One region of the Micromonospora sp. USAFONa4 genome, then DNA from elsewhere that is predicted to be linked to it. Evidence: riboswitches for the same ligand, from Rfam matches in the RefSeq annotation. Region 1 holds a riboswitch; the other holds the start of a gene.
The links. Region 1 has a riboswitch for glycine ahead of gcvT (glycine cleavage system aminomethyltransferase GcvT). Riboswitches for the same ligand answer to the same signal wherever they lie in the genome.
Positions count from the first base shown of each region.

Region 2: linked by a shared signal. The riboswitch ahead of gcvP (aminomethyl-transferring glycine dehydrogenase) and the one ahead of gcvT (glycine cleavage system aminomethyltransferase GcvT) in region 1 are both predicted to bind glycine.

Region 1 covers NZ_CM170072.1:6,767,578-6,781,767, forward strand. The annotation lists gene AC0OO9_RS29210 (collagenase) at 72-2,618, opposite strand; glycine riboswitch at 2,878-2,970, shown strand; glycine riboswitch at 2,976-3,056, shown strand; gene gcvT (glycine cleavage system aminomethyltransferase GcvT) at 3,109-4,236, shown strand; gene gcvH (glycine cleavage system protein GcvH) at 4,271-4,663, shown strand; gene glyA (serine hydroxymethyltransferase) at 4,660-5,934, shown strand; gene AC0OO9_RS29230 (proline dehydrogenase family protein) at 6,041-6,976, shown strand; gene AC0OO9_RS29235 (L-serine ammonia-lyase) at 7,020-8,390, shown strand; gene AC0OO9_RS29240 (FAD-dependent oxidoreductase) at 8,597-9,973, shown strand; gene AC0OO9_RS29245 (AraC-like ligand-binding domain-containing protein) at 10,118-11,098, shown strand; gene AC0OO9_RS29250 (SH3 domain-containing protein) at 11,294-11,641, shown strand; gene AC0OO9_RS29255 (FG-GAP-like repeat-containing protein) at 11,758-13,221, opposite strand; gene AC0OO9_RS29260 (alpha/beta hydrolase) at 13,464-14,190, opposite strand, start outside.
Region 2 covers NZ_CM170072.1:6,968,711-6,982,900, forward strand. The annotation lists gene gcvP (aminomethyl-transferring glycine dehydrogenase) at 1-1,560, opposite strand, end outside; glycine riboswitch at 1,634-1,732, opposite strand; gene AC0OO9_RS30120 (NAD-dependent protein deacetylase) at 1,839-2,699, opposite strand; gene AC0OO9_RS30125 (SDR family oxidoreductase) at 2,775-3,434, shown strand; gene AC0OO9_RS30130 (hypothetical protein) at 3,463-4,086, opposite strand; gene AC0OO9_RS30135 (globin domain-containing protein) at 4,083-5,303, opposite strand; gene AC0OO9_RS30140 (nitric oxide synthase oxygenase) at 5,307-6,530, opposite strand; gene AC0OO9_RS30145 (MerR family transcriptional regulator) at 6,878-7,462, opposite strand; gene AC0OO9_RS30150 (bifunctional nuclease family protein) at 7,651-8,115, opposite strand; gene ftsR (transcriptional regulator FtsR) at 8,292-8,993, opposite strand; gene odhI (oxoglutarate dehydrogenase inhibitor Odhl) at 9,044-9,496, opposite strand; gene gcvH (glycine cleavage system protein GcvH) at 9,709-10,089, opposite strand; gene AC0OO9_RS30170 (DUF881 domain-containing protein) at 10,144-11,127, opposite strand; gene AC0OO9_RS30175 (small basic family protein) at 11,138-11,470, opposite strand; gene AC0OO9_RS30180 (DUF881 domain-containing protein) at 11,467-12,411, opposite strand; gene clsA (cardiolipin synthase ClsA) at 12,408-13,046, opposite strand; gene AC0OO9_RS30190 (MarR family transcriptional regulator) at 13,364-13,834, opposite strand; gene AC0OO9_RS30195 (PP2C family protein-serine/threonine phosphatase) at 13,888-14,190, opposite strand, start outside.

The sequences.
Region 1 (14,190 bases):
GACCGGCGACGCCTCCTCGGAGCCGGGCCGAGCCCGGCCGCTCGCGCGACCTGCGGGTGTGGCGCGGGTCCTCAGTACTGCGACCGCACGGTGACCCCGCTGAACGCCTGCTTGGCGTGCAGGCTCACGTAGTGGTAGCCGGGAGCCGGGTTGTTGATCGTGATCGTCTCACCGTTGCCGCTGGTGACCGACCGCTGGGTGTACATGCTCGTGGTGGCCCAACTGCGGGGGCTGTAGTAGAGGTCCGCGTCGCCGGTGCCACCGGACGAGGTGATCGTCAGGCTGGCGGTGCCGGCCGGGACCTGGAGGTAGAGGTAGTGCAGGTTCCCCGCGGTGGCCTGGAGGTTGCCACGCTGACAGTTGCGGCCCAGCGTCCGCACGTCGCCGCCGGTGCACTCGGGCAGCGCGGCGGGGTCGCCGGTGACGGTGACGTTCCGGGAGGTCCTGGCGGTGGCGCCCTTGTCGTCGGTGACGGTGAGCGTGACCGTGTACGTGCCGGCGGCGCGGTAGGTCTTCGTGGGGTTGGTCGCCGTCGAGGTGGTGCCGTCGCCGAAGGCCCAGGACCGGGCGGCGATGCTGCCGTCGCCGTCGGTGGACTGGTCGGTGAAGGTGGCGCTCAGCCCGGTGGTGGTGGACGTGAACGCCGCGACCGGGGCCTGGTTCGCGGGCGGGTTGGTGGCGCCGCCGCAGTTGCCGGCCGAGCAGGCGTCCAGCCAGGCGTACCAGTCGGCGTCGTAGCGGCTGCCGATGGTGCCGGTCAACAGCGTGCGGGCGGCGTTCCAGTTGCCCGTGCGGTAGTGCCCGAGCAGCGTGGCGACGTCACTCCGGTGCGACTGGAGCATGTACCGCACCGCCAGGTAGCCCCACCGGTAGACGCGGTTGGTGTCGTGGCTGTACGTGGTGTCGAAGAGCGTACGCAGGGAGTAGGTCTTCTTTCCGGCCTCGGTGATCGCGGCGCCGTAGGTCAGCTCCCGGTACGAGTACGACACGTACTCGGCGAAGCCCTCGATCCACCAGATGGTGGGGGTGGCGATGTTGTCGGTGAAGTCGCCGTACAGGTTGAAGCGGCCGTCGAGGTAGTGGGTGTACTCGTGGTTGAGGTTCCAGATCTCGAAGGTGGGGCGCAGCCACTCCGCCTCGTAGGCGATGAAGCGCGGCTGGTTCCCGGCGGACGCCGGGTCGCCTTCGAGGTACATGCCGCCGTTGTTCGTGTCGATGCCGAACATCGGCCCGCCGTACGTCTGGTAGTCGGCGCTGGAGTCGTAGACCACGACCTCGATTGTCGTGTTGCGGTCGTTCGCGACCGGGCCCTTGTCGGCCGCGACGGAGTGGAAGTAGGCGTCCTGGTTGCGCATGCTCGCACAGGCCCAGTCGAGTTGGGCGGAGGTCATCTGCTGGGCGCGGATGCGGATGGTGCTGCCGCAGGCGAAGGTGACCGGCAGGATCGCCGCGGCCAGCCGCGCCTGGAGGTCGCAGGTGTCGTAGTAGGCGCAGTTCGCCTTGTCGTAGTAGTCGGTCATCTCCGCGACGCCGACCCAGAGGGTGGCGGTGGAGCCGGTCATCGCGCTCAGGTCGAGCAGGCCCCGGGCCAGCGGTCGTACCTTCGACCGCAACGCGGTGTGCTGGAGGAAACGGCCCAGTTCGCGGCCGGCGTTGGAGACCAGGTAGCCCCGGTCGGTGCCGAGCAGGGCTCGTTTGCCGGTGGCGAAGGCGTGCAGCGTGTCCACCACGCTCGGGTCGGCGGTGACGGCGCTGACGAACTCGGGCACCTGGTGGCCCCGGAACAGCACGGTGTAGACGTTGTTGACCGCGTTCAGCATCCACCACGACGAGTCGTACGAGCTGTCGTAGCCGGTCAGCAGCCGCTTCACCACGTACAGGTAGCGGGCGTTCTCCTCGGCGCTGTCGATCAGGGTGACCGCCTCGGCCAGCACCTCGCCGTTGACGTCGTTGACGTCGCCGGAGCGGCTGTTGGCGAAGAACGTGTCCAGGCCGGCGCGGATGGCGGTGCGCAGCGTGGGGCCGTACGAGCCCACGGTGGCGGGGTGGTTCCACTGCACGTAGTACCCGGCCCGCAGGTACAGCACGAGCTGGGCGGTACCCGTGGCGTTGGTGCCGTCGTAGGAGGCGGCGTTGTCCCGCAGCCCGTACGCCACGCTTGTCATCTGCGTCTCGCGGAAGGCCTGGGAGGCGTCGCTTCCGGAGAGGCTGAACAGGGTGTTCACGCAGTCGGTGGTGGACGCCCTGATCTGCTGCACCAGGGCGCTGCCGGTCCGGCTCGTGAAGTCGCCGACCGCGCAGGGAGCGGCGGCCGCCCCGCGCGCCGACGGGGCGTTGCGCCGCCCCGAGTCGTCGGGCCGGTCGTAGTCGCGGCGCAGCTCCGCACGGGACGAGGGAAGCGGGGCCCGCTCGCTCAGCGGCAGCGGCGCCCGCCGGACGTGGGCGTCACCGGCGCCGGAGCCGAGGCCGGCGTCGCTCGGGGCGGCGCCGGTCGGCCTGGGCGGTGGTGCCGCGTGCGCGGCGCCGGAGGAGGTCGCCGGGGTCAGCCCGAGCGCCAGCACCAGTGCGAGCGGGACGGCGGGCCAGCCGCGTCGGTTTCGTGTTCTCGTGGTTCTCACGGGTCGCCTCCTGGCGTACGTGGTCCGGCCTGGTCGCCGGCGGGTGGTGGCGGTGCGGAGTGGCTGCGGCGTCGATTCCCGTCGATCCGGCGGGGTCCGCGCTGCGGGTGGCCAGTACAATGGCACACATCACACATCGTGTAAAGAAATCGTCGATGGTCGATAGGAGTGACGATCTGGCTACGGTGCGTCGCCGTTGACAGCCGCTCGACCGGTCGCCTACGGTCTGCGGGCAACCCACAACTACATAGACGCCGTTCGAACCCGCGCGGGAGAGATCCCGACCGCACGTCGGGGCGCCGAAGGAGCAAACTCCCAAGAAACTCTCAGGCCCCGTTACCGCTCGGGTGAGGCGAACTCTGGAAAGCAGACGATCAGTCGTCTCACCCACGGTGCAAACCGCCGACCGGCGGTGAAGCTCTCAGGTCGATGACAGAGCGGGAGGCAACCGACCGTACGACGCGACCGCGTCGGGACGAGGGAGGCCTCCGTGCATCAGAGTCCGACGACCCTGCTCCACCCACCCCTGCACGCCGTGCACGCCGAACTCGGCGCCCGGTTCACCGGCTTCGCCGGCTGGTCGATGCCGCTGCGCTACGGCAGCGAGACCGCCGAGCACCGCGCGGTACGCGAACGCGCGGGCCTCTTCGACCTCAGCCACATGGGGCAGCTCGAGGTGTCCGGGCCGCACGCCGCCGCGGCGCTGGACCACGCGCTGGTCGGGCACCTGTCGGCGGTGCCGGTCGGCGGTGCCCGCTACACCATGCTCTGCGACGAGATCGGCGGCGTGCTCGACGACCTGGTCGCCTACCGGCTCGCCGCCGACCGGTACCTGCTGGTGACCAACGCCGTCAACACCCGCACCGCGCTGGCCGCGTTGCACCTACGCTGCGCCGGACACGCGGCGACCGTCGCCGACCACACCGCCGAGCGGGCCATCATCGCCGTGCAGGGCCCGCGTGCGGCCGACACGGTGCGGGCCGTGGTCGGCGCGGAGCCGACCCGACTCCGCTACTACACCGCCACCGCCGTGGACCTCGGCGGACGGCCGGCGATCGTCGCCCGCACCGGATACACCGGCGAGGACGGCTTCGAGTTCTTCCTCCGGGCCTCGGACGCCGAAGACGTCTGGCGCGCGCTGCTCGCCGCCGGCGCCGGGCACGGGCTGACGCCGGCCGGGCTGGCCTGCCGGGACACGCTGCGCATCGAGGCCGGGATGCCGCTGTACGGCTGCGAGCTGCACCAGGGCGTCACCCCCTTCGAGGCGGGCCTGGGACGGGTGGTGTCCTTCGCCAAGCCGGGCGACTTCGTCGGCCGGGCCGCGTTGGCCGAGCGCCGGGACGCCGGGGCCACCACCGTCCTCGTGGGACTGACCGGAACCGGGCGACGCGTACCGAGGACCGGCCATCCGGTGGTCGCGCTGACAGACGGCGTACCGGCACGACCCGTCGGCGTGGTCACCAGCGGCGCGCTGTCACCGGCGCTCGACCGGCCCGTTGCGATGGCTCACGTCCACGCCGACGCGATCGAGGCCCGGTCCCGGCTGGGCGTCGTCGTCCGAGGAACCACCGAGCCGGTGCGGACCACCCCGCTGCCGTTCTACCGCCGTCCGCGCTGACGCGCACCGACCCATCTTCCCAGGAGTGACGACCATGGACGTACCCGCGCGTCTGCGCTACAGCCGCAACCACGAATGGATCGACGACACGGCCGAACCGGCGGCCGTGGGCATCACCGCGTTCGCCGCCGCCGCCCTCGGCGACATCATCTACGCCGGACTGCCCGAGCCCGGCACCCACTTGAGCGCGGGCGACGTCTGCGGCGAGGTGGAGTCCACCAAGTCGGTGGCCGAGCTGTACATGCCGGTGAGCGGCGAGATCGTCGCCACCAACGAGGCGGTCGTCGCCGACCCGGACCTGATCGGCACCGACCCGTACGGGGCGGGCTGGCTGGTGCGGGTACGCCTGACGGACGCGCCGGCGCTGATGACCGCCGACGAGTACCGCGCCTACCTGGCCGACGCCGACGCGGCGGGTGCGGCATGAGCCTGCTCGACCGTGAACTGATCGACGTCGACCCGGAGATCGCCGAGGCGGTCGCCGCCGAGTTGGACCGGCAGCGGCGGACCCTCGGCATGATCGCCTCGGAGAACCACGCGCCCCGGGCGGTCCTGCAGGCGCAGGGCTCGGTCCTCACCAACAAGTACGCCGAGGGCTACCCCGGCCGGCGGTACTACGGCGGCTGCGAGCACGTCGACACCGTCGAGCGCCTGGCGGTCGAGCGGGCGAGGCGGCTCTTCGGCGCCGCGTACGCCAACGTGCAACCGCACTCCGGCAGCCAGGCCAACGCCGCGGTGATGGCGGCCCTGCTCGACCCCGGAGACACCATCCTGGGCCTCGACCTCGCGCACGGCGGCCACCTGACCCACGGGATGCGGATCAACTTCTCGGGCCGGTTGTACCGGGCGGTGGGCTACCGAGTGGACGCCGAGAGCCTCCTCGTCGACATGGACGCCGTCGAGCGGCTGGCGCACGAGCACCGACCGAAAATGCTGGTGGCGGGCTGGTCGGCGTACCCGAGGACCCTGGACTCCGCGCGGTTCCGCCGCATCGCCGACGCCGTCGGCGCGTACCTGCTGGTCGACATGGCGCACTTCGCCGGGCTGGTCGCCGCCGGGCTGCACCCCAGCCCGGTGCCGCACGCCCACGTGGTCACCCTGACCACCCACAAGACGCTCGGTGGCCCGCGTGGCGGCGCCATCCTCAGCGCGGACACCGACCTGGCCCGGCGTCTCGACTCGGCGGTCTTCCCCGGCCAGCAGGGCGGCCCGCTGGAACACGCCGTCGCCGGCAAGGCGGTGGCGTTCCGCATCGCCGGCGGCGAGGAGTTCCGCGACCAGCAGCGCCGCGCCCTGCGCGGAGCGCGGATCGTCGCCGGGCGCCTTGGCGCCGCCGACGCGCACGACGCCGGCATCCGGGTGGTCGGCGGCGGCACCGACGTGCACCTGGTGCTGGTCGACCTACGCGCGGCGAAGCTGGACGGCCTCCAAGCGGAGCGCCTGCTCCAGAGCATCGACATCACCGTCAACCGCAACGCCGTACCGTTCGACCCCCGTCCGCCGATGGTGACCTCGGGACTGAGGATCGGCACGCCGGGGCTGGCCACCCGGGGCTTCGACGACGCCGACTTCGCCGAGGTCGCCGACATCGTCGCCACCGCGTTGACGACCGCCGAGGGCGACGAGGAACTGCGGGCGCGGGTCCGCCGCCTCGCCGACCGGCACCCGCTCTACGCGGACCCCACGGCCCGCCCGTGACCCATCCGCCGGGGGCGCGTGCGGACACCGCGCTCCCGGCGGCACCAACCCCGTCCGCCGCCGTCGGGCGACGGCCTCGGGATTCGGCTCTCCGGAAAGGCATTCCATGCCGAACAAGCTCCTGCTCCTGGCCGCGGAGAACGACCGCATGCGCGCACTGGTCTCGCGATCGTCCCTGACCCGAGGGATCGTCCACCGCTTCGTCGCGGGCGAGGAGACTCGTGAGGTGGTCGGCGTGGCACGGCGGCTCGCCGGGGTGGGCCTCCAGGTCACGATCGACCACCTCGGCGAGGGGACGAGGACGCTCGCGCAGGCCGAGGCCACCCGTGACACGTACCTCGCGCTGCTGTGGTCGCTGCACGCCGCGGACCTGGCCGCGTCCTCCGAGGTCTCACTGAAGGTCTCGGCGCTCGGTGGGTCGTTGCCGGCTGACGGGTACGGGCACGCCCTGCGGCTCACCCGCGACGTCTGCGCCGCCGCCGCGGCCGTCGGCTCAGGCGTCACCATCGACATGGAGGACCACACCACCGTCGATGCGACCCTCTCCCTGCTCGGCGACCTGCGGGCGGAGTTCCCGTGGGTCGGCGTCGCCCTCCAGGCGTGCCTGCGGCGCACGGCGGAGGACTGTCGGCGGCTCGCCCACCCGGGCAGCCGGGTCCGCCTGGTCAAGGGCGCCTACGCCGAGCCCGCCCCGGTGGCGTTCGTGAAGAAGCGCCAGGTCGACGACGAGTTCCGGCGGTGCCTGCGCATCCTGATGGAGGGGCAGGGGTATCCGATGGTGGCCACCCACGACCCGAAGCTCATCGATCACACCCTGCACCTGGCGCGGCAGGGCGGGCGCAGCGTCGAGGACTTCGAGTTCCAGATGCTGTACGGGATCCGCGAGAACGAGCAACTGCGACTGGCGTCGGGCGGGAACCGGATGCGGGTCTACCTGCCGTACGGCCGTGACTGGTACGCGTACTTCATGCGGCGACTCGCCGAGAAGCCGGCGAACCTGTTGCTGCTTGCCCGCTCGTTCACGCCCGGTTCCGCCAATTGAGCCACCGCCGCCGGGTGCGGCCGACGCGACAGGAAGTGCGGCCATGATCAGCGTTTTCGATCTGTTCAGTGTCGGTATCGGGCCGTCCAGCTCCCACACGGTGGGGCCGATGCGGGCCGCCCGTACGTTCGTGGCGGGTCTGAAGGCCGACGGGTTGCTGTCCGGCACGGTGCGGGTGCGGGCGGAGCTCTTCGGCTCGCTGGGCGCGACCGGGCACGGCCACGGTAGCGACCGGGCGGTGCTGCTCGGGCTGGCCGGCGAGGCCCCGGAGACCGTCGACACCGACACGGTCGACGCGCGGATCACGCGGATGCGTGTCGGGCGCCGGCTGAGCCTGCTCGATGCGCACGAGATCGACTTCGACCCCGACCGGGACCTGGTGCTGCACCGGCGCCGGTCGCTGCCGTACCACCCGAACGGGATGACGTTCGTCGCGTACGACGACCGGGGCGCCGAGCTGCGGGCCCGGACGTACTACTCGGTCGGCGGCGGTTTCGTGGTGGACGAGGCGGCGGCCGGGGCGGACCGGATCAGGCCGGACGCCACGCGGGTGCGGCATCCGTTCCTCACCGGCGCGCAGCTGCTCGACGTGACCGCGTCGACGGGGCTGTCGATCAGCGAGGTGATGCTCGCCAACGAGCTGTCCTGGCGTGGTGAGGGTGAGGTGCGCGCGGGTCTGTTGGAGATCTGGCGGGTGATGCGGGAGTGCGTCGAGCGGGGCTGCTCGCGCGACGGGGTGCTGCCCGGTGGGCTGAAGGTCCGCCGGCGTGCTGCCGAGCTGCGCCGCGGTCTGGAGACGGAGTCCGACCCCGCCGACCCGTTGCGGGCGATGGACTGGGTGACGCTGTTCGCTCTGGCTGTCAACGAGGAGAACGCTGCTGGCGGGCGGGTGGTCACCGCGCCGACCAACGGGGCGGCCGGGATCGTTCCGGCGGTGTTGCACTACTACACGCGGTTCTGCCCGGGTGCCTGTGAGGAGGGGGTGGTGCGGTTCCTGTTGGCGGCGGGTGCGATCGGTGTGCTGTTCAAGGAGAACGCCTCGATCTCCGGGGCGGAGGTGGGTTGCCAGGGTGAGGTGGGTTCGGCCTGTTCGATGGCCGCCGCCGGGCTGGCCGAGGCGTTGGGTGGCACCCCGGCGCAGGTGGAGAACGCCGCGGAGATCGGTATGGAGCACAACCTGGGTCTGACCTGTGATCCGGTCGGTGGTCTGGTGCAGATCCCCTGCATCGAGCGGAACGCGGTGGCTAGCATCAAGGCGATCACGGCCGCCCGGTTGGCGCTGCGTGGCGACGGGGTGCACCACGTCTCGTTGGACAAGGTCATCAAGACCATGCGCGAGACCGGCGCGGACATGAAGGTGAAGTACAAGGAGACGGCGCGCGGCGGACTGGCCGTCAACGTGATCGAGTGCTGAACCGCTGCGGTGCGCGGAGCCGGGCCGTGACGCCGGCACCCGCCGTGTCCCGGCTCGGGGGCGGACGCCTGCGCGTCCCCGCTCGGGGCCGACGCCTGTGCGACGATCGTCGGGCGTCGCGCCGACCGGTCCGTCCCGCCGGTCCGCCCACGCACCGGTCTCCGGCAGGCATGCGGGAAGGCACCTCGTACCCCTTGGAGAGCTTGATGTCCTCGTCCCCGGCCCGGGTCCTCGCCGCGCTGAACGCGGTGCGGCCACCCGACCAGGCGTCCCCGGTCGTCGGCAGGGCCGTCGTGGTCGGCGGCAGCGTCGCCGGTCTGCTGGCGGCCCGCGTGTTGTCCGACTACGCCGAGAGCGTCGTCATCGTCGACCGCGACGATCCACACGCGACCGGCGTTCGGCCGGGCGTGCCGCAGGGATCGCAGCTGCACGCGCTGCTGCCCGGCGGCTTCCTCCAGCTCGAACGCCTGTTCCCCGGCTTCCGCGAGCAGGCCGTGGCCCAGGGGGCGGTCGAGGCGCCACCGGCGGCCAGGCGGAGCTATCTCGACGGGCGCCTGAAGGTCGTCGTACCCGACGACGCCGACAGCCTGGCCGGCACCCGGCCCCTCCTGGAGGGGCTGATCCGCCAGCGGGTGCTGCGGCTGCCCAACGTCAAGACGGTCACCGCCCGCGCCACGGGTCTGGTGTGCGACGGCGGCGTGGTCACCGGCGTCCGCTGCGAGGCCGGCGGGGCGACGGGCGTCGAGTCGGGTGACCTCGTGGTGGACGCGATGGGACGATCGAGCAGGCTCTCCGAGTGGTTGGAGCAGGCCGGCTGGGACCGGCCCGCACTGCGGCGGATGACCGTGGACCTCAACTACGCCACCGCGCTGTTCCGGCGCCGGGAGGTGGACCCGCAGGCGACGGTGGTCATGGCACTGCACACTCCGAGGATGTCCTCGGACGTGGCGGGCGCCGCGTTCTTCGCCGTCGAGGACGGCCGGTGGATGGCCATGATGGCCGGCTACGGCGAGAACCGTCCGGGGCGCACCGCGGACGACTTCGTCCGCCGGCTGCGCGAGCAGTTCCCGCCGGAGTTCGGCGCGCTCGCCGCGAACGAGATGCTCGGCGACGTCCGGACCTACCGCCACGCCGACAGCCGGCGACGCGACTTCCACGGGCTGAGGCGACTGCCGGCCGGGCTCGTCAGCGTCGGCGACGCGGTCGCGTCGTTCAATCCGGTGTACGGGCAGGGGATGACGGCGGCGGCGCTGCACGCGGCCTGCCTGTCGACGTACCTGCGGTCGGGCCCGGACCTGGGCGCGCCCGCGCGCCGGTTCTTCGCCCTGCAGAAGGTCGTGGTCGACGTCGCCTGGTCGATGTCGACCTCCGCCGACCTGGCGCTGCCGCACGTCGACGGGCCCTACCCGCGCGGCTACCGGCTCTCCAGCTGGGCCAGCAGGCAGATCGTCACGGCGACCGTCACCGACGTGCCGACCGCCCGACGCTTCAACGAGGTCGTCTCCATGCTCGCGCACCCGCGCTCGCTGGCCACCCCCGGCGTGCTCCTGGGCGCGCTGCGCGCCAACCGACGGGCCCGCTGACTGAGCCGTCGTCCGCCGCCCCGGCCGCCCGCGTCCGGGGCGGCGCCGCGCGTCCGGCCGGGGATCCCCCGGCGCGTCGGGGATGGCCGCTGGACAGGCTTTTAATCGGATGGACCCGGCCGGGTCGGTCACTATGGTTGGTCGATGGACGTTGTCAGCACTGCCGACGTCTCGCCGGGTGACCGGTTCGCCTTCTGGCGCGAGGTCAGCGGGAAGCTCTGGGTGCCGTACGAGCTGGCCCGGGAGCGGCGGGCGGAGACCGGCTTCGAGGCACGGGTCTGCATCAGCGAGTTCGGCGCGGTGCAGGCGACCCTGATGACGACGATGGCCCACTCGGTGCGCCGCACGCCCCGGCTGATCCGGCAGGCCGACCCGGAGGTGTTCAAGGTGAGCTGCCTGGTCAGTGGCAGCGGCATCCTGACGCAGGACGGCAGACGCGCGGAGTTCGGCGCCGGGGATCTCGTGCTCTACGACACCTCGCGCCCGTACGTGGCCGAGCTCCGGCCGGACGATTCGACGAGCCGGATGCTGCTCCTGCGTTTCCCACGGGCGCTGCTGCCGTTTCCTGCCCGGGAACTGCGTGAACTGAGCGCCGTCCGCATGTCCGGCGCCCGCGGCGTCGGCGCGCTGTCGTCACGCTTCCTGCTCCAGCTCGCCGACCAGATGGACGAGCTGACCCCGGCCGAGACCGCGCGGCTGGCCACCCTGACGCTCGACGTGCTGATCGCGGCGTTGGCCGACGCCCTGGACGCCCGGGAGATCGTCCCCGCGGACACGCGCCGGCGGGCGCTGACCGCCCGCATCCGCGCCTTCATCAACGACCACCTCGGCGACCCGGACCTGACCCCGGACGTGATCGCCGCAGCGCACCACATCTCCGTGCGCTACCTGCACAAGCTGTTCCAGCAGGAGGAGCACACCGTCGCCGGCTGGATCCGCGAACAGCGCCTCGAACGGTGCCGACGCGACCTCGCCGAACCCCGGCTCGCCGCCCGCACGATCAACGCGATCGCCGCCCGGTGGGGCTTCACCAGCGCCGCGCACTTCAGCCAGGCGTTCCGCGCCCGTTACGGCCAATCGCCCACCGAGTTCCGCCAGCGGCTCCGCACCGTGCACGGAGACTAAACACCTGTGCGCCCCGCCGCAACGACATGAGTGGATGCAGCGGGCAGTCTCGACTCAGGTAGTCGGCTCATCCGGAGCGACAGCAGTTGTCCGTCACCGGTTCGTGGACCTGGGGCAGCGGTCCCGACCCCCACTTCTGGCACCGCGTCCACCGGCTGAGCTGACAGTTCCGTCACCTCGTCAAGGGAGATCCGCATGAGACTCGCACGCATGTCGATGGCCGCCGTCCTGCTGGGCAGTGCCGCCGTGCTGGTGGCCGCCGCTCCGGCCCAGGCGTCCTGCCCGCAGGGCATCGCCAGCTTCGAGCCGCAGGTCAACGGCACGTTCGCCGGGACCGGCATCAACATCCGCACCGGGCCCGGCCCTGACTGCACCTCACGCGGCCAGGGCCAGCCCGGCCAGACCGCGACGTTCCGCTGCTGGCAGACCGGGCACGACGGCGCCCGCTGGACCTACCTGCACAACCGCGCGACCGGCGTGTCGGGCTGGTCCCGAAGCGACCTGCTCTCCGGTGGGGGCTCCAGGGTCGCGTGCGGCATCTGATCCGCAGCGCGGGGCCTGCCGAGGCGACGTCGCCTCGGCAGGCCCCGCCACGGTCGGTCCGCCAGATCCACGGCCGTCCGAGACCCGGAGCCGCTACCTAGGAACCCGAGCCACCCTCAGAGGGTGGTTTCGCCGTTGAGGCCGAAGTAGTCGTGCCATTTGGTGGCGGGGTTGAAGGTGGTGCCGGTGGAGAGTGCGACGTGGACGTCGTTGGTGGTGCCTTTGGTGAAGACGACGATGTCGTCCTTGCCGTCACCGTTGGCGTCGGCGAGGTAGGGGAATTCGCCGTTGAGGCAGAAGAAGTCGTGCCATTTGACGGTGGTGCCGGCGAATGATGTGCCGGTGGAGGTGGCGGCGTAGACGTCGGCGTTGGTGTTGCAGGTGAAGGTGACGATGTCGTCTTTGCCGTCGCCGTTGATGTCGCCGACGCGGGGTTGTTCGGTGCCGACGGCGAAGAGGTCGTGCCATTTCTGGGGTGGGCCGAAGGCGCTGCCGGTGGAGAGGGCGACGATGACGTCGGAGGCGGTGGCGGGGCCTTGGGTGAAGGTGATGATGTCGTCGCGTCCGTCGCCGTTGACGTCGCCGATGGCGGGGTGTTCGCCGGCGATGGAGAAGTATTCGTGCCATTTGACGGCGGTGCCGGTGAATGAGGTGCCGGTGGAGAGGGCGACGTAGACGTCGGCGTTGGTGTCGTGGGTGAAGGTGATGATGTCGTCTTTGCCGTCGCCGTTGACGTCGCCGACTGCGGCGACTTCGGTGTGGGGGGCGAACCAGTCGTGCCATTTGGTGCTGGGGCTGAAGGTGGTGCCGGTGGAGAGGGAGACGTGGACGTCGGCGAGGGTGCCGTGGGTGAAGGCGACGATGTCGTCGCGGTTGTCGCCGTTGAAGTCTCCGGTGAGCAGGGTTTCGCCGTTGAGGCCGAAGAAGTCGTTCCATTTGTTGGAGGTGCCGGCGAATGACGTGCCGGTGGAGGTGGCGACGTAGACGTCGTTGAGGGTGCCGTGGGTGAAGGTGACGATGTCGTCGCGTCCGTCGCCGGTGAAGTCCGTGGGCGAGCCCGCCAGATACCGGCCACCCGTCGGCGACGTACCGCAGTTGTCGCTGACCAGGTACTTCTGGTGGTACTGGCCGGGGTAGGGCGCCAGCGACGTCCCGTTGATCACGATCGTCTGCCCCACGCCGTTGTAGAGCTGTTCGTAGTGGATGTGCGGCCCCGACGAGTTGCCGGTGCTGCCCGTGGTGCCGATCTGCTGGCCCTGCTGCACGTACGCCCCGTCGGGCACGGAGTAGGAACTGAGGTGGAAGTAGTAGGTGGTCCAACCGCCGCCGTGGTCGATGACGATGTAGTTGCCGGCGCCGCTGGGCTGCGAGTACCGCCGGGCGACGCCCGCCGCCGAGGCGACCTGCGGCGTGCCCGCCGTGGCGCCCCCGTCGGCCCGCACGAAGTCCAGGGCCTGCCGGACCTCGGCGCTGTGGTGGTCGTACGTCCACCGCTGCCCGCACGGGAACGGAGCCTTGAAGTTCGGCGCGGCGAGTGCGGGGGACGAGGTGACCACCGCCCCGGTCAGTACGCCGACCACCAGGGTGAGCAGGGAGACCAGGATGCGACGCACCCTGCTCCTCGAATGCCGTGACATGGGTGACTCCCGGTCATGGAAGAGTCGGACGGGTGGGTCGCGCACCGCCGACGCCCGGACGGGGCTCGTCGCGCGCGGGAAAGGACCCGCTGCCGGGCCGGAACGCGCCGACCCGGCAGCGGTGGGGATGGCGGAGCCGACGCCGCGCCGCCGTGGTACGACGGCGGCGCGGCGTCAGCCGGGGATCAGCCGGCGCGGCGCAGGCGTGCCATCATCCCGTTGAGGTCGTCGACGAAGACGTTCTGCCGGAAGACGTGGCCGCCGGTCACCTCCCGCCCCTCGTGCGGGATGCCGGCCCGCGCCAGGGCCGCCCGGAACTCACGCTGGCCGGCGAGCACCTGGGTCTCGTTCACGGTGTCGAACCAGTTGACCGGATTCGGCGAGGTGCCGGCGACCAGGAAGATGCGCTTGTTGCGGTAGCTCTCGATGCGCTGGATCGGGTTGTCGGCGCTGACCCGCGCCTCGTCCCAGAGCGGCACGCCGTACACGGTGCCGCCGCCGAGGTCCAGGGCGGCGGAGGTCGCGTTGGCCCAATGCACGACGAGCCCGAAGTCCCGGCGCAGGCTGGCGGGGCCGGAGTGGGAACTGACCGAGCAGAAGTGGCCGTAGTACTTGGCGGTGTACTTGAGGGCGCCGAACCCGCCCATGGAGAAGCCGGCCACGGCGCGGCCGTTGTACTCGGGGAAGGTGCGGAAGTTCGACTCGATCCATGGCAGCAGCTGTGCCATGTGGAACGTCTCCCAGTTGCGCGGACCGACGTTGCTGCTCACCGGGTTCGAGTACCACCCGGTGGCGGCGTCCGGCATGACGACGATGAGTTGCCTGCCTGCGGTCAGGTTGATGATGTTGTGGTGCAGATGGAACTCCCGGAAGTCGGAGGCGCCCCCGTGCAGCAGGTAGAGCACTGGGTAG
Region 2 (14,190 bases), 200 kb from region 1:
GAACTCCGGCCAGCTCACCGGCTCCATCTCGGTGGTGGCGTTGAGCTTCATCGTGCACGACCCGAGCGGGATCATCCCCCGGTCCAGGGCGTAGTCGAAGTCCGACAGCCGCCGCAGGTAGCGCAGCATCGCCGTCTCCGAGTGGTGACTGCGGAACACCGGGTGGGTGAGGAAGTCCGACGTACGGGCCAGCGCCGCCGGCAACGCGCCGGTGACCGGCGCGTCCGCCACCGCCACCGGCCGCCCGGCCACGGTGGCTCCGAACGCGTCGCACACCTTCCGCAGGTGCGCGGGGGTGGTCGTCTCGTCGCAGGACACCCCCACGTGCCCGGCGTCGACCAGCCGCAGGTTCACCCCCCGGGCCGCGGCGTCGGCGACCACCGCCTCGGCGCCGCCGGGCACCCGCACCAGGACGGTGTCGAAGAACGTCTCGTGCACCACCTCGACGCCGTCGACACCCCGCAGCGACGCCGCCAACCGCACCGCCATGTCATGGGTACGGCGGGCGATGCCCCGCAGCCCGTCCGGGCCGTGGTAGACGGCGTACATGCCGGCCATCACCGCCAGCAGCACCTGCGCGGTGCAGATGTTGCTGGTCGCCTTCTCCCGCCGGATGTGCTGCTCCCGGGTCTGCAACGCCAGCCGGTACGCCGGGTTGCCGTCCGCGTCACGCGACACCCCCACCAGCCGGCCCGGCAGCATCCGCTCCAGCCCCGCCCGCACCGCCAGGTAGCCGGCGTGCGGCCCGCCGAAGCCCATCGGCACGCCGAAACGCTGGGTGGTGCCGGCCGCGATGTCGGCGCCGATCTCCCCCGGCGCGCGCAGCAGCGTCAGCGCCAGCAGGTCCGCCGCCACGGTCACCAACGCCCCGACCGCGTGCGCCGCCTCGACCAGAGCCGCCTGGTCACGCACCGCCCCCGACGCCCCCGGGTACTGCAGGTGCAGCCCGAAGAACTCCGCCGGCAACTCGTCGCGCCCGGTGTCGACGATCCGCACGTCGATGCCGAGAGGCTCGGCCCGGCTGGTGATCACCGCGATGGTCTGCGGCAGGGTGTCGGCGTCGACCACGTACACCGGGCTCTTGCTCTTCGACGCGCGGCGCGCGAGCGTCATCGCCTCCGCCGCGGCGGTGCCCTCGTCGAGCATCGACGCGTTCGCGGTGGCCAGCCCCGTCAGGTCCGTGACCATGGTCTGGAAGTTCAGCAGCGCCTCCAGCCGCCCCTGGCTGATCTCCGGCTGGTACGGCGTGTACGCCGTGTACCAGGCCGGGTCCTCCAGCACGTTGCGGCGGATCACCGCCGGGGTGTGCGTGCCGTGGTAGCCCAGACCGATCATGGACACGGCCACCGTGTTGCGGGCCGCCAAGGCCCGCAACTCCGCGAGGGCGTCGTGCTCGCTGGCCGGCTCCGGCAGGTCCAGGGTGCCGTGCCAGCGGATCACCTCGGGAATCGCCGCGTCCATCAGCTCTTCGACCGAGCCGTAGCCGACGGCCTCCAACATCCGGCGCTCGTCGTCCGGATCAGGGCCGATGTGGCGGGCGGCGAACTGCTCTGCGGTCATGGGCGGCGCTCCCGGGGGCGAGGTCGACAGGTCGGCCTCCCCCTCTGTCGCGCCCGCGAGGCGCTCCACAGTGCCTGCCCACGAGGTCCTTTTGCCTGAGAGGTTCCGGGGAGGATTTGCCCCTTCGGCGCCGCCCGGGATGCTGCTGGGCGGTCTCTCCCACGTGGGTGCTGCCGGCATGGTCAACGCTACCAGCGCCGCACCGCCCACCGGAGGTCGTACCCCCGCCGGCGACGACCGTCGATGAGCGGCCCGGCCCCGCACCCCCGGGCGGGCCGCTACCGGCCGACGCCCGCCAGCCCCGCGGCGGCGTCGCCGGCCGTCCGGTCCGCCAGCGCCGGCAGCAGCCGCCCCAGCGGCGCGTCGACGGTCAACGCCGCATACCCGTCGCCCCGGGTCGGGCCCTGGTTGACGATCACCACCGGAACGCCCAGCTTCGCCGCGCGCACCACGAACCGGCGACCCGACATCACCGTCAACGACGAACCCAGCACCAGCAGCAGCCGCGCCCGCGCCACCAGCTCGAAACAACGCGACACCCGGGCCGCCGGCACCGTCTCCCCGAAGAACACCACGTCCGGCTTCAGCATGCCGCCCCGGCAGAACGTGCAGTCGACCGTACGGAACCGGGCCACCTCGTCCTCGGCGAGATCCACGTCACCGTCCGGGTTGACCGCCGCGGCCCGCGCGTCGAAGCCCGGGTTCGCCTCCCGCAGCCGCCGGTCCAACTCCTCCCGCGACGTCCGGTTACCGCAGCCCAGGCACACCACCTCGTCGAGGCGGCCGTGCAACTCCACCACCCGCGGACTGCCCGCGGCGGTGTGCAGCCCGTCCACGTTCTGCGTGATGATCCCCTCGACCAGCCCACCGGCCTGCAGCCGCGCCACCGCCCGGTGCCCCTCGTTCGGGGCCGCCCGCGCGATCACCCGCCACCCCAGGTGGCTGCGCGCCCAGTAGCGCCGCCGCGCCTGCGCGTCGCGCGTGAACGCCTGATACGTCATCGGGGTGTGCCGCCGCGCCGCCCCGCTGGGCCCCCGGTAGTCCGGGATGCCCGACTCGGTGGACAGGCCCGCCCCGCTCAACACCACCACACCACCGCCGGCCACCAGGCCGGCCAGCGCGTCGACCGTCTCCGTCACCCGTCCATGCTGCCTCAGGCAACCACCCTGCGGCGACCGGCCACGTCGTGGCGGGACGGCGGCTAGGTTGGCGGTATGCGCGTCGTCATCGCCGGAGGACACGGCAAGATCGCCCAGCTGACCCACCGCGAACTCGCCGGACGCGGCGACACCGCCGTCGGGCTGATCCGCAACCCCGACCACGCCGCCGCCCTACGTGCCGCCGGCGCCCAGCCCGTCGTGGCCGACCTCGAACACGTCGGCGTCGACGAACTCGCCGCCCACCTCGCCGGCGCCGACGCCGTCCTCTTCGCCGCCGGCGCCGGCCCCGGCAGCGGCGCCGCCCGCAAGGACACCGTCGACCGGGCCGGCGCCGTCCTGCTCGCCGACGCCGCGCAACGCGCCGACGTCCGCCGCTACCTGCTGCTGTCCTCGATGGGAGTGGAAGGCGAACCACCCGCCGGCACCGACGAGGTGTTCGCGGCATACCTGCGCGCCAAGAAGGCCGCCGAGGACGACCTGACCGGCCGCGACCTCGACTGGACGATCCTGCGACCCGGCCGGCTCACCGACGACGCGCCCACCGGGCGGATCACCCTCACCCGACACGCCCCCGCGGGCGCCGTGACCCGCACCGACGTCGCCCGCGTCCTCGTCGCCCTGCTCCACCACCCGCACAGCGCCGGCGCGATCCTGGAACTCGTCGGCGGCAACACCCCCATCGCCGACGCCGTCGCCGCCGCCGACCAGCACTGACCCGCCTCCCGGCGGGCAGCCGACGCCGCTACTCGCCGAGCACGGCACGCAGCTGCGCGCCGAGCGCCCCGGCCGCCTGCGCGTCGGAGCGCAACTGCTCCGACTGCTCCGACAGGTACGCCTGCCACCGGCCCAGGTGCTGCTGCGCCGTCGCCACCGCCGCCACCAACGCCGCCTGCCGGCCCTCCAGCTCCCGCACCTGCCGCCGCAACTCCTCGCCCCCCGACGGCCCGGCGACACCTCCGGCCAGCACGTGCGCCTCGGCGATGATCTCGTCGGCCTGCCGCCGCGCCTCCGCGATGATCTCCGCGCCCTCCGCGCTGGCCTCACCGATCGTCCGGTTCGCCTCGTCCTGCGCCCGCACCGCCAACTCGATCACCATCGGATCCGGGCCCTGCGCGCCGGTGCTGGGCAACGCGCCGTGCCGCAACATCTCCACCTGCCGCGCCAGGCCCTCGTTCTCCCGCCGCAACCGGTCCACCTCACCACCCAGCAACGCCACCCGCTCGTCGGCCGACCGGGCCAGGCCCGCCACCTCGTCGGCGGACAGCCACCGGCCACCCCGGAACCGGCGCGCCTCCAACGCGCTAACGGCCCGGGTCAGCTCACCGTGCGCATCGGCGACCACCCGGTCACCGTGGTCGACGCTCATCGCACACCCGTCCAACTGAAGTCGTCCGGCGCGGCGGCGGCAGCGCCCGCCAGCGGCGGATACAGGCAATGGTCGTAACTCTCCACCAGGATCCGCTCCCGCGGCACCCCCGACGCCGTCAACGCGGCGACCGTCGCCCCGGTCATCTCCGGACTGCCACACACCAGCACCTCGGTGTCGTGCCACGGACCCAACCGCACCGCGGTCTCACCGGCCGTGCCCACCGCCCCCTGCCACTGCCAACCGGACTCCACCGTCGGCACGTACCGCAGCCACCCGGACTGCCACGACTGCCCCGACGCGCCCGCCGCCAACTCCCGCAACGCCACGTCGTCGTACAGGTCGTCGGGGGCCCGTCCCCCCACCACCAGCGTCGTCGAGCGCCCCGGCCCCAGCCGCAACGCCTCCACCACCGCCCGCAGCGGCGCCACCCCCGTGCCCCCCGCCACCAGCAGCAACGGCAGGCCCGGCGACCGGTCGTACGACGACAAGGCCGTCCCCACCGGCGAGCCCAACAGCACCCGGTCCCCCTCCCGCAGCCTGCGCACCAGATGCGTGGAGAACCGGCCCGCCGCCCGCACATGGAACTCGATCGTCCCGTCCGGACGCGGCGCGTTCGCCGGCGACAGATACCGCCACGTCCGCAACTGCGGCACCTGCACCGGCAGTGACTGCCCCGGCAGGTACTCACACAGGTAGTTCGGACGCACCGTGAACACACACACGTCGGCCCGCCGCCGCTGCACCGCCAGGACCTCCGCCTCCCAGTACGGCGGCGACGTCCGCTCCGCCTCCACCGCCCCGGCCAGCATCAACCGCGCCACCAACTCGTACGCCGCAGCCCACTCGGCCTGCAGCTGCGGAGTCCACCGTGGACCCAGGAACCGCTCCAACGTCGCCAGCAACGCCTGCCCGACCCGGATGTAGTGCCACTCCGCCAACGGCACCGGCCGGCCCTGCCCGTCCTCGCCCTGGAACCGCCGGTGATCGGCACCCAACCGCTGCGCGAACGCCGTCACCTCCCGCTCGTCGTCGACGTGGGTGACGATGTGCCCCAACGCCGCCAGCAACTTGTCCTGCTGGTACTGCATGTTCGTCGGGAACATCGCACGCGTCTCCGGCGCGATCAGGAACAACGTCGCGTAGAAGTACTTCGCCGCCTCCGGCCCGGCCACCGAGAGCTGGGCCCAACTCTGACGCAGCGCCACCACGTCCATGCCTCAGCCCTCCCGCCGACGGGCCACGTCGTGCCGCTGCCGCAGCGACAGCGCCCCGACGCCCGCCGAACCGTACGCACGGTCGGTCTGCCACAGGTTCGGATTCGGCACCCGGGTGTCGTAGTAGCGGTGGTGCACCGCGTGCAACGCCGCCCACCCCACACTGCCGTTGAGCCACGACCAGTCGCCGTGCACCGGCCGACCCGCCCGCTCCTCCTGCGCGCAGAACCGCATGAACAGCTCCGACTCCGTGTGCGGATCCGACACCCGCACCCCCGCCGCACGGAACGAGTGCAGCACCGCCTGGTTGATCACCAGAGCCGCGTGCTCCCGCCACAGGGTGTCCTCCCGCGAGGTGTCCAACCCCAACCCCCGCGCCACCGGCAGCAACTGGTCGTACCGGTCCCCGTCACCCATGTTCCGGGTGCCGACCTCGTCGCCCAGGTAGTGCCCGTTGAACGGGGCGCAGCTGTAGTCCACCCCACCCACCCGCAACCGCATGTTGCTGATCACCGGCAACGCGTGCCAGCGCAACCTCAACTCCTCGAACCACGAATACGCCGGATGTGTCAGGGCGACCTCGCGCACGAGCTCCCGCGGCGCCTCCACCAACGTCGGATCCTCGTACGCCGTCTCGAGCACCCACGGCAGCAGATCGAACCGGCCCGGCACCGGCGGAGGATGCCACCCCAACGCCCGCACCGCGTCCGTCATCGCCACCTGCGCCGGATCACCCAGGATCGACCCGTCGTCCATCTGGTGCCCGCAGTAGCGGATCAGCTGGTCGTTCCAGAGCCGCGCCCGCGGACCCACCCCCGGCCGGTCCGGCGCGAACACCGTCATCACCGACTGGATCCGCCCGCCGTTGTCCGCCACCGCCAGATGCCGCGCCAGCTCCTCCGCGATGCCCGCCACCGTCGTCACCCCACGGCGGTCACGGACCCGCAACCCCGCCCACCGGACCCGCCCCACGCAGCGCGCCGACTGCCGCCACGCCACCTTCGCGCCGTGCGCCAACTCGTCGCCGGTGTGCCGGTACGTGCCGGTCACCGCGATCTCCTCCCGCACCCGCGCGATCCGGTCCGCCACCCCCGGCAGCCGACGCTCCTCGTGGTACAGGTGCAGGAACTCCACCGCCTCCGCCGTCACGTCCGCCGGCGAGTCGGACGCGTGCGACACGGGACAGCGCTCCGCGTCCCCGGCCCGCACGTCGGCGCCCGCCGCCATCGCGCCGGCATCCACGTCGGTCTGCACTTCGCACTCAATCCGATCGTCGGGCAAGCGTCGCCGCCCGCTGCCTGTGTCGTCGCGCACACCGGGCCCGCAACTGCCCACACCCGACGGACAGCGACCCACGTGCGAAACAGGCGCAACGACGCAGACAGGATTGCCATGATCGTCTGAAGTGTCAACAAGCCGACAGGTCAGGACGTGGCGCACGCCACACCGCCGCAGGCCCCCACCCGACAACCGACCGGACGGCCCGGTCGTGGACGACTGGATGCGCAACGCCGCTGGTGGCGCGGGCACGACCAGCCACGTCGGGCGACGGGCGGATCAGGCCGAGCGCCCCCTCAGCCGGCCCGGCGCCGCGCCCGACGCGCCGCCAACTCGTCACCCACCGGCTCCGCCGCCACCTGCGGCTCCACCGACGTCGCAGGCTCAGACGGCAGGTGCGACAGCGACCCCTGGATCTCCTTGAACGCCCCACCGATCGCGATACCGAACACGCCCTGGCCCCCCTGCAACAGGTCGACCACCTCCTCCGGCGACCGGCACTCATACACGGTCGTGCCGTCGGAGATCAACGTGATGCCCGCCAGGTCCGCCACCCCACGGGAACGCAGCGCCTCGATCGCCTTCCGGATGTTCTGCAACGACACCCCGGCGTCCAGCAGCCGCTTCACCACCTTCAGGACCACCAGGTCCCGGAACGAATACAACCGCTGCGTGCCCGAACCCGAAGCGTCGCGCACACTCGGCACCACCAACCCGGTACGGGCCCAGTAGTCCAACTGCCGGTAGCTGATCCCCACCGCATGGCAGGCCGTCACACCCCGGTAGCCCACGGCACCGTCACCCTCGGTCGCCCACCCCGGCGGCGCCACACCCGGCTCGTCCAGCTCCGTACCCGGATCGGGATCTCGCGGCTCGTGCATCCGGACAACCTCCCCGCCAGTGCGGTGACACGTCGTTTCCGGGACGTGCACCCCTCGACACGGCAACCCTATAGCCGCCTTCAGGAATTGCCCCGCAGAAGCCGCCGCGACACGCCGCGACACGACAACGAAGATCACTCACAGCACCGGAACGTCACCGAACGTGACATCCCGAAGAAGGCCGGAACTCAGCCGGCGAAGTCCTCCGGACGCACCTGGTCCAGGAACTCGCGGAACTTCTCCACCTCGTCCTCCTGCTCGTCCGGGATCACGATCCCCGCCTCGCTGAGGACCTCCTCCGCACAACGAATCGGCGCACCGACCCGCAACGCCAGGGCGATGGAATCACTCGGCCGGGCCGACACCCGCACCCCGTCCCCGAGCAACAGATCGGCGTAGAAGACGTTCTCCTTCAACTCGGTGATCTCCACCGCCTGCAACGGCGCCTTCAACGCCGCCAACACGTCCCGCAGAAGATCGTGGGTCAGCGGCCGGGCCGGCTTGACCCCCTGCTGCTCGTAGGCGATCGCCGTCGCCTCGACCGCACCGATCCAGATCGGCAGATAGCGGTCCCCCTCGACCTCCCTGAGCAGGACGATCGGCTGGTTGCTGGGCAGCTCCACCCGAACTCCGACCACGCTCAGCTCGCGCACCGCCGCCTCCGTGTCGTTGTCACCTACGCCGCACCGCGCCCTTCCCTGCACGGTACACGGACCGCGACACGGCCGTCCCATGCGCTACCCGCACACGCCCGCGCCAGAAAGGGGTTACCCCGGCAAGCCTACGACACGCTTCCCGGGGAAGATCTTTCCACACGGCCCCCGCCGGATCACCGACCCAACGTCGACCGCAACCCCACCCGCACCAACGCCGCATGCAACTGCTGCGACAGCGCCACCAACTCCCGCGCCGTCTCCGCCGCCCGCGCCCGCGCCGCCGGATCACTCTGCCGCGCCAACGGCGTCAACAACTGCGCGAACAGACCAGCCTCCCGATCCGCCGCCGTACGGAACGCCCGCAGATGCCGCGGCTCCAACCCGTACGCCGCCAGACCCGCCACCGCACTCGCGATGATCAACGCATCGTCGTCGTACCAACCCGGCGGATCCGACACCACCACACCGAGGCGCTCCAACTCGCCCAGCGTCGACTCGTCGATCCCGCTGCGCGCCACCAGGTCCAACCGGCCGAGCCGCACCTGCGGCGACCCGACCGGCTCCTCCGGCACCCGCCCCGGAACCTCACCGTCCGGACCCACCGCCACCAACGTCGGCCGCTGCCGACCCGGCGACTCCCCGGACGCGTCCCACTGCGCCAACTGATCACGGATCACCCGCAACGGCAGATACTGGTCCCGCTGCGCGGTCAGCACGAACCGCAACCGCGCCACATCGTCCCAGCTGTACTTCCGGTAACCCGCCGCCGTCCGCTGCGGCTCCACCAGGCCCTCGGCCTCGAGGAACCGCAACTTCGAGATGGTCACGTCCGGGAAATCGACACGCAGCTGACCCAGCACCTCACCGATACTCATCAGCGGGCGCGCACGGGCCGCCTCGGGCGGCGTGGAGGCCGCAGGCTCGTTCACCCCCGGCCGGCCCCCTCCTCGGGACGCGGACCGGCGATGAACACCACCCGGAACTTGCCGATCTGCACCTCGTCACCATTGCTCAACGTGGCCGCCTCGACCCGCTCCCGGTTCACGTACGTGCCGTTCAGGCTCCCCACGTCCCGCACCGTGAACGTCCCACCGTCACGGTGGAACTCGGCGTGCCGCCGCGACACCGTCACGTCGTCGAGGAAGATGTCACTGTCCGGGTGACGGCCACTGGTCGTCACATCGTGATCCAACAGGAACCGGGCACCCGCATTCGGACCCCGGCGAACCACCAGCAGCGCCATACCCGGCGGCAACGAACCGGACATCCGGCTCGGCACCACATCGGTGTCCGGCCCCTCCAGCACTTCGTCGAGCGAACCGAGATTGAGCGTCGAAGTGACGTCGAGTGGGGGGAACTCGTCGTCTGGGCGCGTCATGGGACCACCTCACGGATCTGTTCGGTCGGCGTCGGGTAATGGCGGGTCTGGCCGCCGGGCAGTGCACACCCGGCGGCTGGCTCCCCGTGCCCGGAAAGGCAATTCCGCAACGCTGAACTATTGGTTCTCGGTCGACTGGGCGAGCCTAGCCAGCGCCGAAATGCAGGGCAACCGGACGCGCGGAACACCCGCCACGCCCGAAGGGGACGCACTCAGCTCTCGGTGAGCTCACGATACGCGTCCGCGGACAGCAGACCATCGACCGCCGCCGGATCGTCCGGGGTGATCTCCAGCAACCAACCCGCACCGTACGGATCAGTGTTGATCACCTCAGGGGTGTCGCCGAGCGCCTCGTTGCGCGCCGCCACCGTACCGCTGAGCGGGGCGTAGATCTCCGACACGCTCTTCGTCGACTCGATCTCACCCAACGACTCACCGGCCGCCACCACCACACCCGCATCGGGCAGCTGGACATACACGATGTCACCCAGGGCGTCCTGCGCGAAGTGCGTGATGCCGACCCGGACAGTGCCGCCGCCGTCACCCGCCACCCACTCGTGCTCGGCGGTATACCGCAGATCCTCAGGAATCACCAGACGCGTCCTTCATCCATCGGCGCACCGGAAACCCGGTGCGGGCCGCGCCGGTCAGGAGACCGGACGGGCGTGTTCCAGCTTGATCGGCGCGTGCAGCGCCGAAACCTCGGCAGCCTCACGATCCTCGACGATCAACTTACCGCCGTCACCCGTCACCGACGCCACCACCCCGCCAGGAATGTTCAAGGCCGTACGCATCGTCGCCGGATCACCGATCACCGTGATCGTGAACGGACCCGTCAACCGACGCCCGTCCACCACCAACGACCCGCCCTCCCCGTCCAGGAAGAACGTCGACGCGATGATCCGCACCGTCGCCCGGTCACCACCGGAGATCTGCATCGCCTCCGCGCCCGCGCCCCGCAACTCCTGCACCGCGTCCAACACCCGCGACGCCGAGATCGGCTTCTCACCCGCCTCGAACCGCACCGACAACCCCGGCCCCGTCGCCGGCAACGTCCCCGCCAGGATCCCCAACTCGTCGGCCCGCCGCGTCGCCTCCTCCAACGCCGCCTGCCGCCCCTGCTGACCCGAACGCAACTGCCGCTGGCTCTCCTCCAGCGTCGCGATGTCCTGCCGCAGCCGGACCTCCCGCGAGTTCAGGTCGTACAGGATCCGCACCAGATCCTCCTGCCGCGTCGCCGCCACCGTCGGATCCGTCGACGTCGACTTGAACTGCACCACCAGGGTGAACCCCAGCAACGCCAACAGCGCCGCGATCATCACCCCGGCCGAACTCACCCGCCGCCGCGGCGTCCCACCATCCCCGACCGCCGCCGCCGGCGCGGACGGGGTGGCGCCGGCGGCGGCCCGGCTCAACTCCACCGTCGCGCCGTCGTCAGGCTCCACCACCGCCGGCTCCTGCACGGGCGGCTCCACCGGCGGCGCGGACCGCTCCGGCGCCAACGGGCTCAACTCGTCCGGATCCGGCGCGTCCGGCCGCGGATCGGGCTCCCCCGCCGGACCCGACGGCCGCCCCGGACCCGCCGGCTGCGGCCAACCCGTGCCCGTCTCGGTGTGCTCGTCGCTGCTCATCGCCACCAACCTACGCCCGGAACAGGTGCCGACGGATCGCCGCCACATTCCCGAAGATGCGCACCCCGAGCACGACCACCACGCCGGTGGAGAGCTGACCGCCCACCCCCAGCTGGTCACCCAGATACACGATCAGACCCGCCACCAGCACGTTCGAAATGAACGACACCACGAACTGCTTGTCGTCGAAGATCCGGTCGAGCTTCGCCCGCACCCCGCCGAACACCGCGTCCAACGCGGCCACCACCGCGATCGGCAGGTACGGCTGCAACGCCGTGGGAACCGTGGGGTCGAGCCACACCCCGAGGACCACACCGGCGAGCAACGCCAGCACCGCGATCATCGACCACCTCCGGAGGGGCTGGGAGACGTCCTCGAACCGGTCGGCCCAGGACTGACGGAACGGTCGGCCCCCGACGGCGACGGCGTCGGACTCACCGAGGGCTGCGCGTAGCGTAGCCGCGGGTCCGGAGCGGCCGGCAGGGTGAGGTCCTCCGCCTCCCGCACCCCGAACGACAACCCGGTGTCCTCCGCCACCTTCCGCATCGTCAACGCGCTGCGGCTGTCCTCGTACCGGTCCCGCATCGACCCCGGACCGATCGCCGACACCTCGTACGGGCCCGTCACCGGCCGGAAGTCCACCAGGATCGCCTGCCCCGCCGAACGGATCGTCGACATCGCCGTCAACCGCTGACCGTTGATCGCGATCGCCTCAGCCCCCGCCGCCCACAGGTCGTTTGCCACACCCTGCAGATCGCTGTAGATCACCCGCGACGGCCCCACGTCCGCGCCCGTCACCACGTCCTGGTTCTGCGGCGCGTCCGCCAGGCGCACCACCACGCCGTCACCGCGCACCCGCCCCAGGCCGGTGCCCGCCTCCAGGTTGCGCAACCGCGCCGCCTCGGAGCCACCCAGCGCCGCCGCCCGCTGCCGTGCCACCTCCGCCCGCAGTTCGTCGGCCCGCACCGACAACCGGTCCGTCTCGGTCTCCCGCTGCTTGATCTGCTCGACCAGGCCGGACCGGGCCTGGCTGCGCCCCGGCTCGGCCTCCAGCGTCTGCCGGTACGCCACCGCGAACAGGAAACCCAGCAGCAGCGCCACCAGCACGGTGACGGAACGCGCCGACCACCGCCGCCACCTCGGCGACGGCGTCTGCCGCTCCCGGCGCCGGGCCGCCGCGTCAGCGTAGCCGGGGTCCAGCGGATTACGGAACAGCTCGGTGAGGAAGTCCGGGGCGTACACCCGGTCGCCGCGGCCCCGGCCGTCGCCCGGCGTGCCCGTCATGCCGGCGCTCCCCCGGCCCGGACCGCCCTGACCAGCCGGCCGGCCTGCACGACGTAGAGCGCACCGGCCACCCAGTAGAGCACCAGGCCCCACCAGGCCAGGCCCCAGCCGATCGCCCCGGCGACGGTCGCCGCACCAGGCACCGCCGCGGCGAGCAGCAGGACCGGGAAGGCGGCCAGCAACAGGAAGGTCGCGGTCTTGCCCACGTAGTGCACCGGCGGCGGGCCGTACCCGTGCCGGCGCAGCACCGCCAGCGAACCGAGCAGGAGCAACTCCCGGGCCAGCAGCGCCGCGGTGAACTGCCAGGGCACCACGTCGCGGGCCGTGAACCCGAGCAGGGTGGCGAGGATGTAGAGCCGGTCGGCGAGCGGGTCGAGCAGCTCCCCCAGCCGGCTGACCTGGCGCATCCGGCGCGCGACCCAGCCGTCCACCCAGTCCGTGGTGCCGCCGATGGCCAGCACCACGAGCGCGGCCACGTCGGCGTGCGCGACGAGCAGCAGGTAGAGGAAGAGCGGCACGCCGAGCAACCGGACGAAGCTGATGACGTTCGGCAACGTGAGGATCCGGTCGCCGGCCGATCCGCTCGTGCCGGCGGTAGCCCCCGGGTGCTCTTCCCGAGCCGGCGGACGCGACACCGAACCTCCTCCGCGACACGCTCCGCCGCCCGGCCGAGGACCGGCGGCGCGGAGAACGTGGGCGCTGTCGGGCCGGCTGCCGCCGGCGTCCCCTGCGGTCCCCCGTGTACGGGACCTTCGCCTGACATCGGCCCGCGATCGTGACGATCACGGGCCGGCTGCGCTGCCACTATATCGGGCCCTCGGCGCCTCCTCCGGCCTCAGGCGTCCGGGTTCCTCGACGGCGGTGTCGTCGGGTGTGGTGCGTCACCACCCGTAAGGCATCCTAGGACACTAGTGGAGCAGGTGGGACGGCGTGTGCCCAGGGAGGCGACCCGTCAGGCGGTGCGGGCCTGGGAGTTCGCCGGCGACTCGGTCGGGGCGGCGGTGGCCGCGCGCTCGAACGCCGTCAACGCCAGCAGCAGCTCGTGCTGCGCGCGACCGGGCATCCGGTCCAGCACGGCCTGCACCGCCCGGTGCCGGCGCTCCTGCAGCTCGCGCAGCAGCGCCTCGGCGGCGGCCGTCGGCATCAGCCGCACCTCCCGCCGGTCCCGGGGATCGGGCACCCGGCGCAGCAGCCCGGTGGCCTCCAACCGGTCACAGAGCCGGCTCGCCGAGGACGGCACCACGTCCAGCAACTCGGCCAGGCCGTTGACGTTGGTCTCCGGCCGGCCGCTGATCAGCGACAGCACGCGCAGCTGCGTCGGGGAGACGGCCATCTGGTGCCGGGGCACCGCCGAGTCGAGCACACCGACGAGCGCCTCGGCGGCGGCGTCGATCGCCGCGGCGAGATTCGGAGGTCGCTCCACCCGGTGTCCCCTGCGATCGTCCCGCTCGTGCCCTGCCGGTGCGACGACGGCTCTCACCCGTCGCCCCGCCCGGCGGAACCACGCCAGTCCAGGCAGACGACGACGGCGTCGTCGCGCAAGTCGGCGTCCGCGTGCCAGGCGTGCAGTTCGCGCATCACCGTACCAACTGCCTCCGCCGGCGGTTGCAGCCGCGTGGACCGCATCGCCCGCGCCATCGTCCGCTCGCCGTACGCCCCGCGGTCACCGGGGTCGGCGGCCCACACCCCGTCGCTGACCACGAACAGCCGGTCCCCCGGTTCCAACGCGAACTCCTGGACGTCGTAGCGGGCCTCGGCGAACATGCCCAGCGGCAGCTG